DNA from 2 places in the Cobetia sp. AM6 genome. Region 1 is predicted to be linked to the other one. Evidence: riboswitches for the same ligand, from Rfam matches in the RefSeq annotation. Region 1 holds a riboswitch; the other holds the start of a gene.
What was found. A riboswitch is a leader RNA that binds a small molecule or an ion and turns the genes downstream of it on or off. The one in region 1 is predicted to bind thiamine pyrophosphate.
Positions count from the first base shown of each region.

Region 1 (10,081 bases):
GCCGTCGTCGCCAGCCCAACCGCCGCTGACTCTTCTCAGGGCAAGCCTGATGACGCCCTGACACACGCACGCCCCCGGAGACATGAATGTCATTCTCCGGGGGCGTGCTGGGTTGTATACCAAGCTTTGTTCGCAAATCTCTATACGCAAACCTCTGTGCACAAAACTCTGCGCGCAGTGAATTGCGCTCAATTGATGGCGGCGATGCCCGGCCCACCCACGGGGCCCAGCTGGGTGTCACTGACGAAGCCATTGCCGCCGTCCTGCTTGGCACGGAACAGATTGACGTCGGCCTTGGCGATCAGGCCTTCCAGGTCCTTGTCGCCAGACTGGCGCTGGGCGACACCGATCGACAGATTGACATCCAGACTGTTGAGGCCGTCATTGATGACGAACGGCAACGCCGAGGCGCCCTTGCACAGGCGCTCTGCCACCTGATCGACGCGCTCGCCATGCAGCCCCGGGCACAACAGCACGAACTCCTCGCCGCCATAGCGCCCGACCAGGTCCTCCCCGCGCAGGATGCTGCGCATGCGCCGCACCAGCTCCTTGAGCACCTGATCACCGGCCTGGCGCCCCCAGGTCTCGTTGATCAGCGCCAGATGGTCGATATCCACCATCATCACGCTCAGCGCCCCGTTGTTGATCAACATGCCACGCCCGCTGTCGACCAGCTCGGCGCGACTCAGGGCGCCGGTCAGCGCATCGAAGCGCCCTCCCGCCTCGAAACGCTGCTGCAGGCGCTCCACCGACCAGCCCATCTGCACCAGCACCAGCGTGAAGAAGATGGTCAAGACGCCCAGATTGATGATGCGAAATGCCAGCATCCAGCCGTCGGGCAGCGGATTGGCCGGCCCTTCCAGCATCAGGATGATGTAGGCCAGCAGCGGCATGCTCAGGCAGGCGGCGCACAGCAGAACGCGCAGCATGAACGACATGCGGATCGAGTAGATGCACAGCAAGGCGCCGAAGTAGAAGTAGTCGAACCCGGCTTCCGAGCCGAAATAGCGCAGCGAGAAGCTGATCTGCGCGCAGGTGCCCAGTGCCATCAGCGTGGCCGCCAGGGCTTCACGGCGAGCACGGTGCAGCTGCAGACAGACCAGATCGACGATCAGCATCGCCAGATTCAGCGCCAGAATGCCCATCTCGCCCAGCCACAACAGCAGGATGGCGTAGAGCAGATGGCAACTGACCGCCAGCACGTAGACCACGTTGAAGGTGGCATGAAAGGTCTTCTCATCCGCCGTGAGCCCGGGCGGGAATTGCTCGAATCGTCGCAGAAAGCCCGCGAGATGAGGATGTGGGCTGGCCATGTAGTCACCTCCTTGTCGCTGGCCACAATCGGTGGCCAGGCGCTGTCACGGACAAATTGGCCTGACATCAACAGAATACGATATTGATGAGTCCAAACACGACGCCCCCATTACACGCAGTGCAATGGGGGCGTCGTAGTGTGTGAAGCGCAGGCTCAGGTGCAGACACAGGCTCAGGCCCTGACACGGATTCAGGCTCAGTGCAGTCGCAGGCCGACCTTGGTGATGCGATTGCCTTCCACCTCGTTCACCACCCAGTGGATGCCATGCCAGTCGACATCGTCGCCGACCACCGGCACCCCGCCGACTCGACGGGTGATGAACTCGGCGATGGTCAGGTGGTGCTCGCCCTGGGAGAGCGTCAAGCCGTAGACATCGGCGATATCCTGCATGTTGGCATCGCCTTCCAGCGTGAAGGTCCCGAAGAAGGCGCGTTGCTCGTGCTGCAGACTCTCGCCATTGAACATGCGGTTGAGGCTCGGCACATCACACGAGCGCCCCACCACGCACAGCACATCCTGCTGATGCAGGCAGGTGCTGCCCTTGGGGTGGATCAGCACCTTGTTGCGGAACAGCGCCCCGACCTTGGCCCCCGACGGGAAGCGCAGCATGCGCAGCGCCACGCCTTCCAGCGCCGTGTTGTCGACGCGATAGACCAGCATCTCGTAGTCATTGACCGGCATGATGCCGAGCAGGTTGCGGCGACTGGGCTGTGCGCCCGGCGGCACCACCACCCGCAGCTTGCGCGCCATCGGCGCCAGCGACGAGCCCTGCACCAGCAGCGAGATGATGACCACGAAGAAGGCGACATTGAAGTAGAGACCGGCATTCTCGACCCCGGTGATCACCGGGAAGATCGCCAGCACGATCGGCACCGCCCCTCGCAACCCGACCCAGCTGATGAACCACAGCTCGCGCCAGCGGAAGCGGAAGAACGGCTTGAGACACAGGATGACCGCCAGCGGGCGCACCACCAGAATCAGCGCCACGCTGAGGATGGCGGCCGGCAGCGCGAACTGCAGCATGGTCGAGGGCGAGACCAGAAGGCCCAGCATCAGGAACAGCACGATCTGCGAGAGATGCGCCAGGCCATCATGCACCGGCAGGATGTGCTCCAGATGCCGGCCGGGGTGATTGCCGATCATCAGGCCGCACAGATAGATGGCAAGGAAACCACTGCCGCCCATCTCGTTGGTGGTGGCGAACAGGCTCAGACCCAGCGCCAGCGCCAGCAGCGAATAGAGGCCGGGCGCGAGGTCCAGATAGCGCATCAGACGGGCGATCAACCAGCCGCCGGCGATCCCCATGGCGGCGCCGACACCGAACTGCAGCAGGAAGCTCATGATGCCCGACGCGACGCCGGAGAGCTGACCGGTCAGGATCTCGGCCAGCGTGATGGTCAGGAAGATCGCCATCGGGTCGTTGGTGCCGGACTCGATTTCCAGCGTCGCACCGACACGTTCATTGAGGTGAACGCCCTGACCGCCCAGCAGCGAGAAGACCGCCGCGGCATCGGTGGAGCCGACGATGGCCCCGACCAGCAGGCCTTCGATCAGGGTGAGATCAAACAGCCACATGGCCAGAAGGCCCACCAGACCACTGGTCATGAAGACCCCGACGGTGGCCAGCACCAGCGCCGGTTTCAGGCCGGCACGAAACGTGGACAGCCGCGTGCGCAGGCCGCCGTCGAGCAAAATGAGCGCCAGCGCCAGGTTACCGATCATGTAAGCGGATGAGGCGTCGTCGAACTGGATGCCCAGTACGCCATCTTCACCCGCCAGCATGCCAAGGCCGAGGAACAGCAGTAGCAGCGGCATGCCAAGACGCGCCGAGACGCGGCTGGCCAACACGCTCAAGGCGATCAGCGTGCCTGCCAGCAAGAAATAATAATTCAGGTTCTCTACCACGAGTGCTCCCCCGCCAAGCCCTACATCAGATCTCGAGTGACGTCCACGACGACTCACCCACAGTATTCCATGTCAGCGATGGGGCTGCAGAGAAATTTCACACCTTTCATGTACTTGCAGCGTGCAGCACGCGGATTTCACGCCAGGCTGCGCGGCGAGACCCAGGCAGGGGCTGCCGCAAGCTCAGCATAGGACCGCGGACCGAAGGCCTCCATCGCCCACAACAGCGCACGACACAGTTCACGCTGGCCATCGAGATCGATCATGCGCCCATGGCGCGAATAGCCCTTCATGAAGGCCTGACGCTGCTCCGGCGTTTCCAGCAGCAACTCCACCAGCGCCCAGTCGAACTCGATCGGCGCCCACACCAGCGCCTCCCAATCGCTCCATACCCAGCCGGTGGCGGCGCACAGGTATTGATCGGCACGCATGTCCGGCAGACACCACACCGCGCGAGTCGGTGCCGGGAAGGTGCGCTTGAGCAGCGTGCCAAGCTCCGCGCGACGCGGGTGATGGGCGAGAAAGCGCGTGACGCGGGTATTCCAGTGCAACAGCGGCATCGGCTGCGCCAGCGGCTGACCGAAGCCCGACACCGTGTCCTGGTGCAGGCGACCGAGCTGGTCGCCGAGCAGCTCACAGAAAGTGATGCTGAGATCGCTCGGCTGCCCGCTGGACCATGGCAGGTGCCAGATGGGCGCGCCATCGAGACGCCCCAGAAAGGTCAGGGGCAGTGGCGGAATCGGCAGGCGCGCGGGCAAGGCGCCCGCCAGTCGCGTCAGACCCTCCGGCGTCGCCCAGCGATCGGCGCCGAAGACCCCGCGCATGGCGCGCCAGAAGGGGTCATGGTCTGGGCCGGTGCGCGCCAGCTTGATGAGGCCGGGTGTGCCGCCACGCTGGCGCCATAGCCAGTTGGCGCTATCCGGCCAGGCGAGTGCCAGCGGTTCGAGCGGCTGGCCCAGATAGGTCGAGAGCCGTCGGGTCAGTGACTCCTCGGGCCAGCCCCTGGGCACGGGACGCGGCTCGCCCACGGCCTCAGCCGTGCTCGGCCGCCGTGGGGGAACGGGATAACTGGAACAGGTCGAGAGATCCGGTGTGTCGGGCATGATGATCTCCTTGGGCTACACGTCTTGTTACAGTAATCCTCAGCATACCCAAGGCATGGCACATCGGCATAGTCCGTTTCGCACGCCACCTCTGCCCTGCCCACCTCTGCCCTGCCCACTGGACCCGCCCCCCGCCCCTGACCCGCGTCGGACAAGACACCGGCAAGACAGTGACGTTACACTGTCGGCCTGGATGGGGGTGCCCGAGGATGGGCTGAGAGCCGCAGCGATACGTCGCGCGACAACCCCTGGAACCTGATCCGGTTGATACCGGCGGAGGGAATCCCCGACGCGTGCCCTGCACGGCGCGTCACCTGCTTCCTCCTGCCGGCACGCCGCCTGACCACGGAATTGCCTGTGTCGCTGGGACTCACCCTCAACAACGCACGAATCGATTACGCCGGCCACACGCTGTTCCGCGATATTTCCGCGCGTCTGGAGGCCGGTAGCTGGACGGCACTGCTGGGGCGCTCCGGCTGCGGCAAGAGTTCGCTGCTGCGCCTGCTGGCCGGCCTTGAGATGTCAGACCTCCACCAGCTCGATCTCGCCACCGATGACGGTCAGCCGCTGACCGACCGCGTGGCCTGGATGGCGCAGCAGGACCTGTTGCTGCCGTGGCGGCGCGTCATCGACAACCTGTGGCTGGGCGATGACCTGCGCCGGCGGCCGCGCAATCGCAAGCTTGCCCATGAACTGCTGGCCGCGGTCGGGCTTGAGGGCCGTGAGCAGGCCTGGCCGGACGCCCTCTCCGGCGGTCAGCGCCAGCGCGTCGCCCTCGCCCGCACGCTCTACCAGCAGGCGCCGGTCGTGATGATGGACGAGCCGTTCTCGGCGGTGGATGCCATCACCCGTCTGGAGCTGCATGATCTGGCCAGCCGCCTGCTCAAGGGCCGCACCGTCCTGATGGTGACCCATGACCCGCTGGAGGCATTGCGCCTCGCCGATCAACTGCTGGTGCTGCGCCCGTCGAGCCTCCCGGGTCACGGCGCCGAGCTGGAACGCCTGCCGGGGCTTGGCGCCGCACGCCCGGTGCCGCTGGATGACCCGGCCCTGCCACCGGCGCAGGCGCAACTGATCGCCCGCCTGCGTGATAGCGAGGAGACCGCATGAAACGTCTGCACGCCATGCGTCACCTCGTCATCAGCGCGCTGCTCCTGCTGGGGCTGTGGCAGCTGATCATTGCCGTTACCGCCGTACCGCCCTACATTCTGCCCACGCCGCAGGCCGTGCTCGAGGTGCTGATCCAGAAGGTGCCGCTGCTGGCTCATCACGCTGGCGTCACCATCAGCGAGATACTGGCCGGGCTGGTGCTGGGCATTCTGCTCGGCCTTGCCACCGCGCTGGCGCTGGCCTTCATTCCCCGCCTGCGCCGCACGCTGCTGCCGATGCTGCTGATCAGTCAGGTGATACCGCTGTTCGCGATCGCGCCGCTGCTGGTGCTGTGGCTCGGCTATGACATGCTGTCCAAGGTGGTGATGGCGACGCTGATCATCTATTTCCCGGTCGCCTCCACCGGCTACGACGGCCTGCGCCAGACCCGACAGGGCTGGCTGGATCTTGCCCATACCCTGGGCGCCAGCCCATGGCGCCGACTGATCCACATCCAGTTGCCCGCCGCGCTGCCGGCACTGGCCTCCGGCATTCGCATGGCCGCGACCGCCGCCCCCATCGGCGCCGTCATCGGGGAATGGGCCGGTGCCAGTCAGGGGCTGGGCTATCTGATGCTCAACGCCAACGCGCGCATGGAAATCGACCTGATGTTCGCCGCCCTGCTGGTGCTGGTCGCCTTCTCCCTGCTGCTCTATTTCTCGCTGGATGCGCTGCTGCGCGCCCTGATGCCCTGGCACCGCGACCGCCTGACACGCCTGAGCTGACACGCCGGGGCTTCGAGTAACTACCGCAAGACCGCAAGATCGCGTAACCGAAAGACGCAACGACGCTCGACACAAATTGCATGAGCCTGACGACTGCCGCCCACGAACGGCAGCACCACTACCCTGTGATCACAAGGAACTCCGCCATGTCTCTTTCGTCATCGGCGCCACGGCGCAAAGCGCAGCCGACACGTTCACCGCGTGCCTCACTGCTGTCCACCGCCTTCGCCACCCTGCTGACCACGCTGTGCCTGAGCAGCCTGCCAGCCACCGCCATGTCGGCCCACGCCGCCGAGGCAGAACCCGCCACCAGCACCCAGTCAGCGCCGGAAATCGTGGCCCAGCAGGCCGAGGTCGGAGTGAACGGTGACTCGGCCGCCTCCGCGCCGGTGGCAAGCCAGGAAGCCGTGGAAGCGACCGCCGGCGCCGCCGAACAGGCGAAGAACGGTACTGAACCGGCCGCGGATGCCCCGCCAGCCGCCAGCGACGAACAGAGCGCTGATGCTGACTCGAAGGACGTTGCCAATGACGCTACCAAGGACGCTGCCACCGCCGAGCAGCCGCTGACACAGTTCAAGGTCATGCTCGACTGGTACACCAACCCCGGTCACGCCCCGCTGGTGCTGGCGCAGGAGCTGGGCCTGTTCAAGAAGCACGGCCTGGATGTCGAGCTGATCGCCCCCGCCGACCCGAGCGTGCCGCCCAAGCTGGCCGCCGCCGAGCGCGTCGACATCGCCATCAGCTATCAGCCGCAGCTGCACCTGCAGATCGATCAGGGCCTGCCGCTGGTGCGTATCGGCACCCTGGTCGCCACGCCGCTGAATGTGGTGGTGGTGCGCGCCGACAGCGACATCCAGTCGATCGCCGACCTCAAGGGCAAGCGGGTCGGCTACTCGGTCGGCGGTGTCGAGGAAGTGCTGCTCTCCACCATGCTGCAGCACAGCGGCCTGACGCTGGATGACATCACGCTGACCAACGTCAACTTCTCGCTGACGCCGTCACTGCTGACGCGCAAGGTCGATGCCGTCACCGGCGCCTTCCGCAACTTCGAGCTGGCCCAGATGGCCCAGGAAGGCGTCAAGGGCCGCGCCTTCTACATCGAGGAAGAAGGTGTGCCGACCTATGACGAGCTGATCTTCGTCGCCAACAGCGACAGCTACGAGCGCAAGCAGGCCCAGTACGCCGGCTTCCTCGCCGCCGTCGGCGAAGCCACCGCCTGGATCATCAATCACCCGGACCAGGGCTGGGAGATGTTCCGCGACTCCGATCCGGCACTGGATACCGAGCTCAACAAGGAAGCCTGGTACGCCACCCTGCCGCGCTTCGCGCTGCGTCCTGCCGCGCTGGATGCCGGCCGCTACCGTGACTTCGAGGACTTCCTGTTCGAGCGCGGCATGATCAAGAAGCGCCAGTCGCTGAGCCACCTGGCCGTCGACGTCAACGCGCCCTGAGACGTTGAGCGCCCAGAGCTCTTGAAACGCTGAGCGCTTGCGCGCCCCATGCAAAACGCCCTGTCGGAATCTCCGACAGGGCGTTTTGGGTTCAGGACCGGCTCACTCTCGCCGTATTGTGCCTATTTGACAAGCGCTAGCGGCGTGCCAGGCGACGCGACAGCCACAGAATCTGCAGCGGCTGGATCACCAGCGCGACCATCAGCACCGCGACCAGCAGCGGCATGCCTTCCAGCGCACCGCTCGGGGTGCTGACCAGCAGCCCGGCGCCCACATAACTGCCGGCGGCAGAACTCAGATGCTGCACGGCACTCTGGGTGCTGGTGAAGGCTGCCCGCTCATGATCGGCGGGAATGAAGCTGTTGAGCGTATTCTGGGTCACACGCCGCGCCGACGAGAACAGCATGTAGGCGCCGAAGCCGATCCAGATCAGCGACGGCCCCGGCGAATGCAGCAGGAAGGCCCAGCCGACCAGCGCCGTCATCAGGCAGGTGATGGTGCCCGGCCAGACACAGCCATAGCGATCACACAGCCGTCCCGTCAGCTGCATGCCGACCAGCGACAGCCCGCCGCCGATCATGTAGAGCCCGCCGAGATCCTCACGCGGCAGGCCCAGATTGAACAGCAGATAGCTTGCCAGGTTGGGAATCACCAGGAAGTTGCTGAACATCGCCGTGGCGATCAGCGCCAGCCCCAGCCGATGATCGGGCTGGGCCAGGATGGTCAGGATCGTGGTGCCCTTGCGGCTGCGCTGACGTGTCTCGGGGTTATCGAGATGGCCGCGGATCGGCGGCAGTATCCAGGCCAGCAGCCCGCACACCAGCAGCGCCAACAGCGCCACGGCGCGAAATGGCGCCTGCCAGCCGAAGCCCTGTGACAGCCACAGCGCAAACGGCAGCCCCAGCACCGAGGCCACCGAGAAGGCGCCCATCACCAGGCCCATGGCACGTCCCCGGCGTACTCCCGGCACCACGTCGATCACGATGGCCAGCGCCGTCGCCGCCGCCGGCCCGCCGAACAGGCCGCCCAGCATGCGCGCCGCCAGCAGGGTCTCGAAGTCGGTGGCGAAGCTGGCGATCAGGTGACAGAGCGCCGCGCCGAACAGGAAGCCCAGCACCGCCCAGCGCCGGTCGAAACGATCGGCGTGTCGCGTCCACAGCAGAGTGCCCACCGCGGCAGCCAGCGGATAACTGCCGACGATATAGCCAAGGTGATCCAGCGGAATGCCCAGCGAGGTGGCAAAGTCGGGGCCCAGCGCCATCACCATGGTGAAGCCCATGATGACGGCGAACTGCAGCAGGGTGACCAGCGCCACCACCAGGCGCTCGTGGGTGGTCACCGGCGGGATGACCCGCTCGCTCGCGGCCGGCTGACGATTTTCGGAGTGACTGCTCGGCGTACTCAAGCGCGTGCGACGCGTTCAAGGAACGTCACCACCGCCTGCTGGAACTCGCTGGCACGCTCGGCGTGCAGCCAATGGCCGGCCTCCAGCGAGTCGTCTTCCAGCGCAGGGAAGTGTTCGCGCATCGTCGCCAGGCCCTCGGCCTGCACGTAGTTGGAGAGCGAGCCCCACAGCAGCAGCGCCGGCAGCTCGACAGGCCCCTGGCCGTGCGGCGCCTCGACGATCTGCGGGTAGCCCGCCGCGATATGGTCCAGCCCGACGCGCCAGCCCATGGCGCCATCGTCGAGACGCACCAGATTGGTGGCGAGGAACTGGCGAATGGCCGGGGTATCGACATGCTGCGCCATCACCGTGTCGGCCTCCTTGCGTGAGGCCGGGCGCGCGTCACGTACCGCATCGAAGGCAGCAAAGATATCGTCATGCCCGTGGCCATAGGCGACCGGCGCGATATCGGCGACCAGCAGGCTGCGCAGACGCTCGGGCGCCTCGAGCGCGACCTGCATGGCGACCTTGCCGCCCATCGAGTGGCCCAGCAGGTCACAGCGCTCGATGGCGAGGCGGTCGAGCAGCGCGATGACATCCGCGGCCTGCTCGGGGTAGCTCATGCCGGCCACGTGCGGGCTGCGGCCGTGGTTGCGCAGATCCACCGCGATCACGCGGCGCGTCCGCGACCACGACTTGATATGCGAACGCCAGTTGTCGGCACTGCCGAACAGGCCGTGAAGAATGACCAGCGGCGTCGCGTCCTGCTGGCTCGTTGTCTGTTCCTCGGCGCCATCACGAGCATCGCTCTCGTGGTAATAAAGCTCGACCGTTGTGCTCATCATCATCTCCATGGACGCTAGACAGACCGTTACGCTCCCCGTGGCTCAGGCGCAGTAGCTCAGGCGCGGTAGCTCAGGCTCAGTGGCGTGGCTCGGCGGCAGCCGGCTCGCGGGGAGCGCCTATGTTAGCAAACTATCAAGCGCGCGGCGGCTCCGTCCTCGACGGCTCAGCGCGGGCTGGCTTCCAGATAGACCTTGACCGCCTGC
Region 1 covers NZ_AP021868.1:1,433,245-1,443,325, reverse strand. The annotation lists gene CLAM6_RS06165 (DEAD/DEAH box helicase) at 1-29, shown strand, start outside; gene CLAM6_RS06160 (GGDEF domain-containing protein) at 189-1,313, opposite strand; gene CLAM6_RS06155 (potassium/proton antiporter) at 1,511-3,220, opposite strand; gene CLAM6_RS06150 (hypothetical protein) at 3,358-4,323, opposite strand; TPP riboswitch at 4,509-4,622, shown strand; gene CLAM6_RS06145 (ABC transporter ATP-binding protein) at 4,681-5,433, shown strand; gene CLAM6_RS06140 (ABC transporter permease) at 5,430-6,197, shown strand; gene CLAM6_RS06135 (ABC transporter substrate-binding protein) at 6,344-7,648, shown strand; gene CLAM6_RS06130 (MFS transporter) at 7,785-9,053, opposite strand; gene CLAM6_RS06125 (alpha/beta fold hydrolase) at 9,050-9,874, opposite strand; gene CLAM6_RS06120 (LysR substrate-binding domain-containing protein) at 10,042-10,081, opposite strand, start outside.

Region 2 (10,081 bases), 1.8 Mb from region 1:
GCTCTGACGATATCGAGGCCTTCTACCGCTGCTACTGCATGACCTATCTCGAGCGCGGCCAGCGCCCTTATCTGCCGCTCGATTTCTTCCAGCAGCTCAGGCGCAGCATGCCCGAGCGATTGCTGCTGGTGCAGGCGCGAGATGAGCAGGGCGCGCCGGTGGCGGCAGCCTTGTGTCTGATCGGCAGTGATTGCCTGTATGGTCGTTGGTGGGGCAGCGAAGTCCATGCCGACTGTCTGCACTTCGAGGTCTGCTATTACCAGGGGCTCGAATTCTGCCTGCAGCGAGGGCTCAAGCGCTTCGATCCCGGCACCCAGGGTGAGCACAAGATCAGTCGCGGTTTCGCGGCGTATGCCACCGGGTCGCTGCATTGGCTGATGCATCCCGGGCTTCAGGAGGCGGTGGCAGAGGCGGTCGAGGAGGAGGCACGTTGGCTCAGCAAGGCGCGTCAGCAGGTGACGGCAATGCTGCCCTACCGGGAGGCCGCGCCTCAGACAGCGCAGGAGTGATGACCCTCAGCCTTCTTCACTGTCATCCGCTATCCGCTGGCGGATTCTCCCGCGGAGTCAGAGGCAAGAAAGATTGCGAATAGAGCACTACACTGAGTTATATATGAATGCTCTAATCCAGAGGCGCCCATGCTGATCAAGGACTGCGATTCACGGGAATACGACCTGCTGGTGCTCGAGGTGCTGGCGCAGGATGCTGCGCTTGCCGCGCCCGAGCGCCACAAGGTGCTGGAGGCCCTGCGTGCGATACGTGCCCGTCAGGCGCGTCGCCGTGCGCTGGCAAGCCAGCTGGATGCCTTGTTGGGGACGCGGGATGATTGGGTCGTGCTGCATGATGTGCGGCTGGCGCAGGCAGAGGGCGTGATCGAGATCGATCACCTGCTGATCAACAGCCTCATGCAGGTCTGGGTGCTGGATGCCTCCTGTTTTGATCTGACGCTCTCGATCACCCCCTTCGGTGAGCTGTTGGCCCATAGCGGACGAGTCGCGCAGGGCGGCGAGACACCCTCAGGCGAAGATGGCGTCATGGCGCATGCCGTGACGCCGTGTCCCTTGCAGGCGATCCCTGAGCGTAGCCGCGCCATCGTGCAATGGCTGGAGGCCTCCTCGTTGTTGCCTGTGCGCCTGGGGATGACCCTGCAGCCGCAATTGCGCTATCGCATCGTGGTGGCCGATGCGGCTCAGGTCAGCCGGCCGCCGGAAGATATCGTGGACAGTCGTGCGCTGCTGTCCTTCGCGCGCCTCAAGCGTCAGTGCCTGCAGGTGAGCGGCAAGACCGCTTACGTGACACGGCTGCGCAGTTTTACCCACCGCCTCGATCAGCGCCGCCTGCGCCAGCTGGGGCGCGCCATCGCCACCCAGCATGTGGCCCCCAACACGGATTGGGTGGCGGAGCTGGGCCTGGCCGCTGGCACGCGCGCGACGGATGGCGACGCTGCCACTCAGGTATCCCCGCTGGCCTATCTATGGCAACCGCCGCTATCGCCTGAAGAACTGGCGCGGGCCTCAGGCGATAGCGCTGCCATGGCGGCAGAGTCCGATGACATGGAAGGGGCGTCGGATGACACGACGCTGGCGGTCCAGCGTGGCGTGACATCTACGGCTGCCCTGAAACGGCAGTGCGGTTTTGGGGGCCGAGGGCTGCAGGCCGCGCATTGGCAGCCCGGGCACCAGGCTCTGGATCAGGATGGCCGAGAAGGCCCCGCTAGCCCGCAGGCGGCAGGCGAGCAGCCGGGTGCTGCGGCCGACAATCAGCAAGGCACGTCTTCCGCCCAGTCGCAGGATGAGGAAGGCTTGCCGCGCTGTCAGGGCTGTCGGCGATGGCTTTCCACCCAGAGTGTCGACTTCTGTCGCCAGGCAGATCAGGCACGCGCGCTGGGCGGGCGCCTGCTCTGCAAACGCTGTCGCGACGCCTCATGCCAGTGAGGCAGCAGCACGGCGCTATCCTCAAGTTCAGGCTTTCAGCTTCGGGCTTCTGCCTCAGCCCTCTGTCCTAGCCCTTTATCCTCCCAGCCCTATGGCCCAGCACTTTGGCCCAGTCTGGCGTTCCAGGGCGTGGTGTGTGGCATGACGGGGCCCCAAGGCGTCAATTTTCTTTTCAACTTCTGATTGTTTTTCTCCAGTGCAATCAAGCCACTGCATCAACCAGGGCGTACAGATCAGTCGTTGCGATGTTTTTGATGTTGCAGTGCAACAAAGACTGTCTTATGCTGCGTTGCAGCGAGGATGGAACCTGGTCGATAGCACTATCTGACCGCGACGGCTCGATAGTGACGGCTTGATAATGATGGCTCGGTCACTACGGTGCACCAGCCCGGTTCAGTCCTGATAACCGAACGGAGCAACGCTCCGGTTCATTTCAGCGTGATGCCAATACCCTGGAGGGTGCCTACATGTTCAATGCCAACTTCGAGAAGTCCGCTCAGCAGTTCGACGATATGTTCCTGTCTCCGCTGCGTGCGTTCAGCGCCCTGAGCATCGATTACAGCGAGAAGCTGATCGGCGCACAGATGGAACTGACCAAGTCCTATGCTGATGCTTCCCTGACCCAGGCGCGTTCCATGCTCGAGATCAAGGACAGCGAAGGTCTGAAGAACTTCGTCAAGGAGCAGCAGGAAACCGTCAAGACTCTGGGCGAGAAGCTGCAGAACGACACCCAGAAAGTGGTCGAGCTGAACCAGGAATACGCCAAGAAAGGTCAGGAACTGGCAGAAAGCAACGCCAAGTCCGCCTCCGAGGCCATGCAGAAAGTCGCCAAGTAAGCGACTGCTGCCGACGCTCTCAGGCGAGCGTCCCCAACGCCCATCCGGTCTTCCGGGTGGGCGTTCGCGTGTCTGGAGCACTGAATCTGATTACTCGTTGCTGGAGGGGGAAGCGTTGGCACCATCCCCTTGAGCGTTAAGGCAATGATGACGGTGTGCGGGTAAGGTCGCAGGGAGCGCACTGTCGCGTCAGTCGGCGTTATCAGTCTCGTCATGAGGCAGCGCTATCAGGGCATGTCACTGCAAGTGACGGTCAGGGATGATCGAGCAAGGCTCCCCGGCGGCGTATGCCGGGAGGCATCAACACAAGGAGTGTGTGATGAATTCTGTCAGTGCGGCATTGGCAGCGTTAATGGATGCGGTCTCGGGCTTGAGTGGGCAATTCGGTGAGGGTGTCGCCTCGCATCTGACGACGACAGCAGGGCTTCAGCGCGAGCATGTCGAGACCCGCTATCAAGGGCAGGTGATCGATTTCGATACCCTGCATTGGCGTGTTCTCAATGACTCGGTGTGTGCCAACAAGCGCCAGAATGCCATGGCCCATACCCGTTGCAGTCAGGCGGCCAGTGAGATGTTTGCTTCGACGTGCCGGGAAATGACCAGCAACCCTCCGACTCTGCCTTCGCAGCGTTACAACAGTACGCGGCGCATGGCATGCAATGCCGCAGTCAGTTACCGGCCCAGTGTCGGCAACATCCAGTGGGCGGAAACATCTGCTGCCGATGACTTGGCAGAGGCGGAATGCAACGCTGCCACGGCGGCACTGCTCGGCAGCAATGATCTCGATGCCATCCAGTATCAGCGCCGGGTCTGTGCAGGACGCTAGCGGCGAGCGCTGCCTTGGGCCACAATGACCTGCCACGCCGCCGGTGATTGCCGACGGCATTTATTCGATCAGTGACAGGTGATAGACATGGCACAGGCCACAGCGCGTCATATTCTCGTTTCCAGCGAAGAACAGTGTGCAGCTCTCAAGACCGAAATCGAGAACGGCCGCGATTTCGCTGATGCCGCTCGCGAGCACTCCTCCTGCCCGTCCGGCCGCAGTGGCGGCGATCTGGGCGCCTTCGGCCCGGGCATGATGGTCAAGGAATTCGACGAAGTCGTGTTCAGCGCCCCGATCAACACCGTGCAGGGCCCGGTGAAGACCCAGTTCGGTTATCACCTGCTGGAAGTCACCAGCCGCACGTGAGCCTTCTGTCACGCTCATGAGATGTCATGAGCGTTTGGCAGGATGTGACGAAAACGCCCCGACCATCACTGGTCGGGGCGTTTTTTGTGTCGCTCGGAAAGTCAGCTTTCCTGTGTATCAGGCGCTCGCCTAGACCTCCTGATAGAGCTGGCTACCTTCACGCTTGAACTTGTCGGCCTGCTCCTGCATGCCGGCCATCACGCTGTCGGCATCGCCGGTCAGACCATGCTCAGTGGCGTAATCGCGCACTTCCTGGGTGATCTTCATCGAGCAGAACTTCGGCCCGCACATGGAGCAGAAGTGGGCGACCTTGGCCGAGTCCTTGGGCAGCGTCTCGTCGTGGAAGCTGCGCGCGGTGTCCGGGTCCAGGCCCAGATTGAACTGGTCTTCCCAGCGGAACTCGAAGCGCGCCTTGGAGAGCGCATTGTCACGGCGTTGCGCGCCCGGGTGACCCTTGGCCAGATCGGCGGCATGCGCGGCGATCTTGTAGGTGATGATGCCGGTCTTGACGTCGTCCTTGTTGGGCAGGCCCAGGTGCTCCTTGGGGGTCACGTAGCAGAGCATGGCGCAGCCGAACCAGCCGATCATCGCGGCGCCGATGCCGGAGGTGATGTGGTCGTAGCCCGGGGCGATGTCGGTGGTCAGCGGGCCGAGGGTGTAGAAGGGCGCCTCGTCACACTCGCTGAGCTGCTTGTCCATGTTCTCCTTGATCAGGTGCATCGGCACGTGACCCGGGCCCTCGATCATGACCTGGACATCGTGCTGCCAGGCGATCTTGGTCAGCTCGCCGAGTGTCTCGAGCTCACCGAACTGGGCGGCGTCATTGGCATCGGCCACCGAGCCCGGGCGCAGGCCATCGCCCAGTGACAGGCTGATGTCGTAGGCCTTGCAGATCTCGCAGATGTCCTCGAAGTGGCGATAGAGGAAGCTTTCCTCGTGATGCGCCAGACACCACTTGGCCATGATCGAGCCGCCGCGCGAGACGATGCCGGTCACGCGGCTGGCGGTCAGCGGCACATAGCGCAGCAGGACGCCGGCGTGGATGGTGAAGTAGTCGACGCCTTGCTCGGCCTGCTCGATCAGCGTGTCGCGGAAGATCTCCCAGTCGAGGTTCTCGGCCACGCCATCGACCTTCTCCAGCGCCTGATAGATCGGCACCGTGCCGATGGGCACGGGAGAGTTGCGCAGAATCCATTCACGGGTCTCGTGGATGTTGGCGCCGGTCGAGAGGTCCATCACGGTGTCGGAACCCCAGCGGATCGCCCAGGTCATCTTGTCGACCTCTTCCTCGATGGAGGAGGTGACCGCCGAGTTGCCCAGGTTGCCGTTGACCTTCACCAGGAAATTGCGACCGATGATCATCGGCTCGCTTTCCGGGTGATTGATGTTGGCGGGAATGATGGCGCGGCCGCGCGCGACTTCCTCACGCACGAATTCGGCGGTGATCTCGTCGGGCAGGTTGGCGCCGAAGCTGTGGCCCGGATGCTGGTGGCCCAGAATGCTCTCGACGGATTCGCTGCCCTGATATTCCTCACGCAGCGCGATACGACGCTGATTCTCGCGAATCGCGATGTATTCCATTTCCGGCGTGATGATGCCCTGACGCGCGTAGTGCAGCTGGGTGACATTCTTGCCCGGCAGGGCACGACGCGGGCGGTGGTCCAGCTCGAAGCGCAGGGACGACAGACGCAGGTCGGCCTGGCGCACGCGGCCATATTCACTGCTCAGCTGATTGAGCTGTTCGGTATCACCGCGTTCCTCGATCCACTTCTCGCGCAGCGGCGCCAGACCCCGGCGGATGTCGATCTCGACCGCCGGATCGGTATAGGGGCCGGAGGTATCGTAGACGACGATCGGCGGGTTCTCTTCCAGGCCGCTGGAGGTCTGGGTCGGCGAGCAGCCGATCTCGCGCATGGGCACGCGGATGTCCGGACGGGAGCCTTCGATATAGATCTTGCGCGAGCCGCTCAGCGGCGCGATGGCGGCGGCGTCGACTCGTGCTTCGCTGGCGAGATGGCGGCTGCCATCCTTGCGACCGGCGCGCGCGCGTGCCTTGGGGGCAGCCTCAGGCTGCGAGGCGAGCGGTGACTCGGCGGCGTTGGTGGCTTGCGGGTCTTGTGTCGTCGGGGCAGTGCTCATGCAGGTCTCCTCAAAGGGCGACGTCACGGCTGACGTCATCATGGGAAGACCGTGCGCAGGGAGAGGATGGTCGTCGCCGACTCCTTGCCAGCAGGTGGCCCGGGAGCGAGGCGGCCGCGCGCAGCGGCTGGCCATCAGCTTGATTCCTACGCCGGTCCTAACCGGTTCAGGTTCCACGGGACCCCTTGCTGGCAAGCTCGCGCGTCAGGGCGGCGAAGCATGCATGCAGGATCTCAGCCGGTTCCACCGGCACCCCGTCAAGCGTGTTCAGATTTCAATGCGAGAGGGTGTTGCCCGAAGCGTCAGGCTTGCCACGGGGAGCATTCTCGCATCCAGGCTCTGTTGGCCTGTCAGTCGTGCCATCCATGGGGGATGGCGTCATCCCGAGCGGCTCATGGCGAGTGCCGGGACGTCAGTCTGTGATGCCTCAAGCGCGATCGAGGCCCATCTGCCAGAAGTCGATCTCGAGTCGCGTGGCGTCCCGGAAGACATCGACCAGTTCACCCAGTCGGCGCTCCGAGACCTCCGAGAGGCGCGCATCCAGCCATTCACGCTCGGCTTCGACGGCTTCCTTGAAGTCATCGCTTGAGTACATCGCGATCCAGTCCGCGTACGGGTTGTTCTCGATCTCGGTGGTGTCCTGATCGAGCAGCCACTCGGCGATCTCGCCGTAGCCGATCAGGCAGGGCGCGAGCGCCACGTGCAGATCGAGCAGGTCGCCGCGCTGGCCGCAATCGAGCACGTAACGGGTATAGGCCAGGGTGGCGCGGGATTCCGGCAGCTCGCTCAGGTCATCCTCGCTGATGCCCCACTCGCTGCAGTAGCCGATATGCAGATCGAGCTCGGTATTGAGGATGGTGTCGAGACTGGCCGTGGCCTGACGCAGCTCCGCGAGGGTGCGGCTCTTGTAGGCGGCCAGCGCCCAGGCGCGTGCGAAGTGGATCAGGAACAGGTAGTCCTGCTGCAGGTAATGGCGGAAGGACTCCTCCGGCAGACGACCTTCGCCCAGCTGGCGAACGAAGTCGTGCTCGAGATAGTCACGCCATTCTTCGGCGCAGGCACTGGTCAGGTCGTTGAAACTAGGCATGACGCATCCCTCGGTGAGCGTGCTGACGACCCGTGATGGGGCGGCAGGTCTCTGGCGCAAGCGTGGCCAGTACCGGAACAGGAGCAGGGGAAAAGCGGGGGAGGTGCCGACAGTCACCGTGAGAAAGTGGTGACGATATCGAGTGGCATCGCTTCGCGCTTGATCCCTACGCCGGTACTAGCCGGATCAGGTTCGGCGGGATCGTCATTCACGCAAGAACATCGCCTGCGCATGACATCTCAGCCGGTCTTACCGGCACCCCGTCAAGCTGTGACATGTGAGTCACGATGCAGCGAGTGTAACAGCCCTGAGGCGCAGAAGAAGGGCAGTGTGAGCAAAAATGCATACGACTTTGGGAGGCATGCCGAACCTGTGAAGAGCCTCAAGCGGCAAGGTCGGCCATGAGCGCCGGCAGGTGGCGCGCCAGTCGCGCAAGGTCACGTGGCTCATCGACATCCCAGCTGATCGGCAGGCAAGCGGCCGTTCTCCCCGCCCGTGCCAGCAGCGCCAGAGTGTCCCGGCAGACATGGGCATGGCTCCAGCGGGGCAGCAGGAAGGCTTGCGGGCAGGGCGCCTTGAGGCCGATCAAGCCATAGCCGCCATCTTCGGTGGGCTGCAGCACCGCGTCGTGAGTGCGCAGTCTGTGGGCTGCCTCGCGCAGCCGCTGGCTATCCAGCGCTGGCAGGTCGGAGCCCATCAGCAATACCGGCCCCTCGGGCAGATGTCGGGCCATGGCCCGGGACATTCGCTCACCGAGCTCCCCCTGCGGCTGTGCCTCGAAGGTGAGGTCGGCAGTGGCATCGACAACGCTTCGCAGCCGGGCTTCCAGCGCTGCCCGCAGAGCCGCCTGTTCAGGTGCCTGACTCGACGACTCGGCAGGGGGCGTCAGCATCACCACGACCTTGCCGAGGCGCGCGGCGCAGGCGTGGTCAACGATATGGCTCAGCATCCGCGCATAGAGTCGAGCTGCGCCCTCGGGGCCGAGTGCGGGGATCAGACGTGTCTTGCAGTGGCCGGCGATGGGCAGGCGACCGAAGATGATGAGAGTCGGGCGCACCTCTGACGCGGCATCAGCTGTGGGCAAGGTAGGCAACGCCGTATCACGCATGGGGCATGCCGCGCTGCTCACAGGCCTGCGCCGCGGCGCGATAGCCGTAGAGACGTGCCAGGCGTGCAGGGGAGACGCCACACCAGGCCGCCAGCCGCAGTCCCCACATCTTGACGATGGTGCGCCATACGCCGTGGGTCTCCCAGCGTCGACCGCTGGTCGTGACGCGCGCCGTCAGGTTCATTGGCGGGGTCAGATGCTTGAGCTGGGCACTCAGCCAGATATCTTCCATCAGTGGCATGTCGGCAAAGCCGCCGATGGCCTCGAAGGTCGAGCGCTGCACGAACTGGGTCTGGTCCCCCGTGCTGATGCTGGTCAGCCGCGAGCGCAGATTCATCATGGCGGCGATCATCGGTAACCACGGCGACTCGCCCTTGATGCTGACATCGAAACGGCCCCAGTCGCTGCGGCGATGCGTCGTGACGGCCTCCTTGAGCAATGCCAGCGTATTGTCGGGCAAGTCGGTATCGGCATGCAGAAACAGCAGCCATTCTCCGCGTGCACGCGCGGCTCCGGCATTCATCTGGCGTGCCCGGCCCGGCTCACTGCTCAGCACGGCATCACACAGCGGTCGGGCCAGTGAGGGGGTGCCATCCGTCGAGCCGCCATCCACCACGATCACTTCACAGTCACCGCCCGCGCGCAGGCGACTCAGGGCAATCAGGGTTTGCACGATGCCGGCTGCCTCGTCATGCACCGGCATCACGATGCTCAGCCAGGGAGCGCGCGTCAGGTGCGTGCATGTGCTCGACAGGGAGTCCCGGTTGGCGGGCGTCCGTGATGCTGGGGGTGGCTGCTGGTTCATGGCGGCAGGCTCCGACGATGGCGTATTCGTTGGATCATACGCAGGAGTTCGTAGGCTGGATGCACGAGCGAGATACGCTCTCTCAGCGCGTCATCGTTCAATAAACGCTTGGCGTCGACCCAGTGTCGCTCCATGGCCACACAATGCCTAGCTGGCCATTGGGTGCATGCGAGGGCACAGGACTACATTTCTGTAATTCGAAGGCGGGGCATGAACGGCAGGTTTTCTGAGTCTGCAGCAGGCAAGCGCTGCATTCATAGGCCCTCTCCATAGGCCCTCTGCCAGGCAGCTCCTGGAAAGAGAGCCTGAAGAGAGGGCCTGGATAGAGGGCTTGGAAAGAGCGCGTGAATAAGGGCCAAGGCCTCGCTTCTCAAAAGCCCGTTCTGCTGGAGGTCAGGCCATCAATCGAAGGTGAGGCGATAGAGGCCAGCCGCGCCGCTATCCGAGGTGAAGTACAGGCTGCCATCAGGGCCGAACAGGACATCGAGCGGGCGAATCCAGCGCTGACCGCTGCTGCTGTCCTGCAGACCGGTCAGTACCGGCACCAGGCGTGCTTCAGTGTCTGGCGTCGCCAGCTTGAGGCCCAGCAGGCGAGGCTCACGGCGACTGGCCGGGTCGCCCGCGGCGTTGCCGGAGGGCGCCGTGCCCCAGCTGCCGTGGACTGCCACCACTACATCCATGTCTGCAGCCAGTGGATGCTCTGGCGGTACCACCGCGATTCCCATCGGCGCACTGCGAGCGGGGATCTCGGCCAGCGGCGCTGCAATCTCGTCACGCTTGCGCGGTGAATCGCTCGTGATGCAGTCATCTTTCTGCCAGCGGCCATCGACCCACTGATACCAGGGCATGCCATGGAAGCTGCCTTCGCGGGCAGCAACCACCAGTTCGCGGGGTTGCTCATAGCCCCAGTGGTCGGGGCCGTTGTTGGTGGCCAGCAGGCGCGGCTCACCTTCCATGCCCAGCTGCCAGGCGAGGCCCAC
Region 2 covers NZ_AP021868.1:3,199,042-3,209,122, reverse strand. The annotation lists gene CLAM6_RS13500 (GNAT family N-acetyltransferase) at 1-509, shown strand, start outside; gene CLAM6_RS13495 (nuclease-related domain-containing protein) at 639-1,934, shown strand; gene CLAM6_RS13490 (phasin family protein) at 2,402-2,770, shown strand; gene CLAM6_RS13485 (hypothetical protein) at 3,090-3,596, shown strand; gene CLAM6_RS13480 (peptidylprolyl isomerase) at 3,684-3,962, shown strand; gene thiC (phosphomethylpyrimidine synthase ThiC) at 4,092-6,101, opposite strand; TPP riboswitch at 6,228-6,368, opposite strand; gene tenA (thiaminase II) at 6,529-7,188, opposite strand; TPP riboswitch at 7,335-7,461, opposite strand; gene CLAM6_RS13465 (TIGR04282 family arsenosugar biosynthesis glycosyltransferase) at 7,571-8,272, opposite strand; gene CLAM6_RS13460 (TIGR04283 family arsenosugar biosynthesis glycosyltransferase) at 8,289-9,101, opposite strand; gene CLAM6_RS13455 (PQQ-dependent sugar dehydrogenase) at 9,503-10,081, opposite strand, start outside.
Region 2: it holds a riboswitch for thiamine pyrophosphate, as region 1 does, so the genes downstream of both, thiC (phosphomethylpyrimidine synthase ThiC) here and CLAM6_RS06145 (ABC transporter ATP-binding protein) in region 1, are expected to answer to the same signal.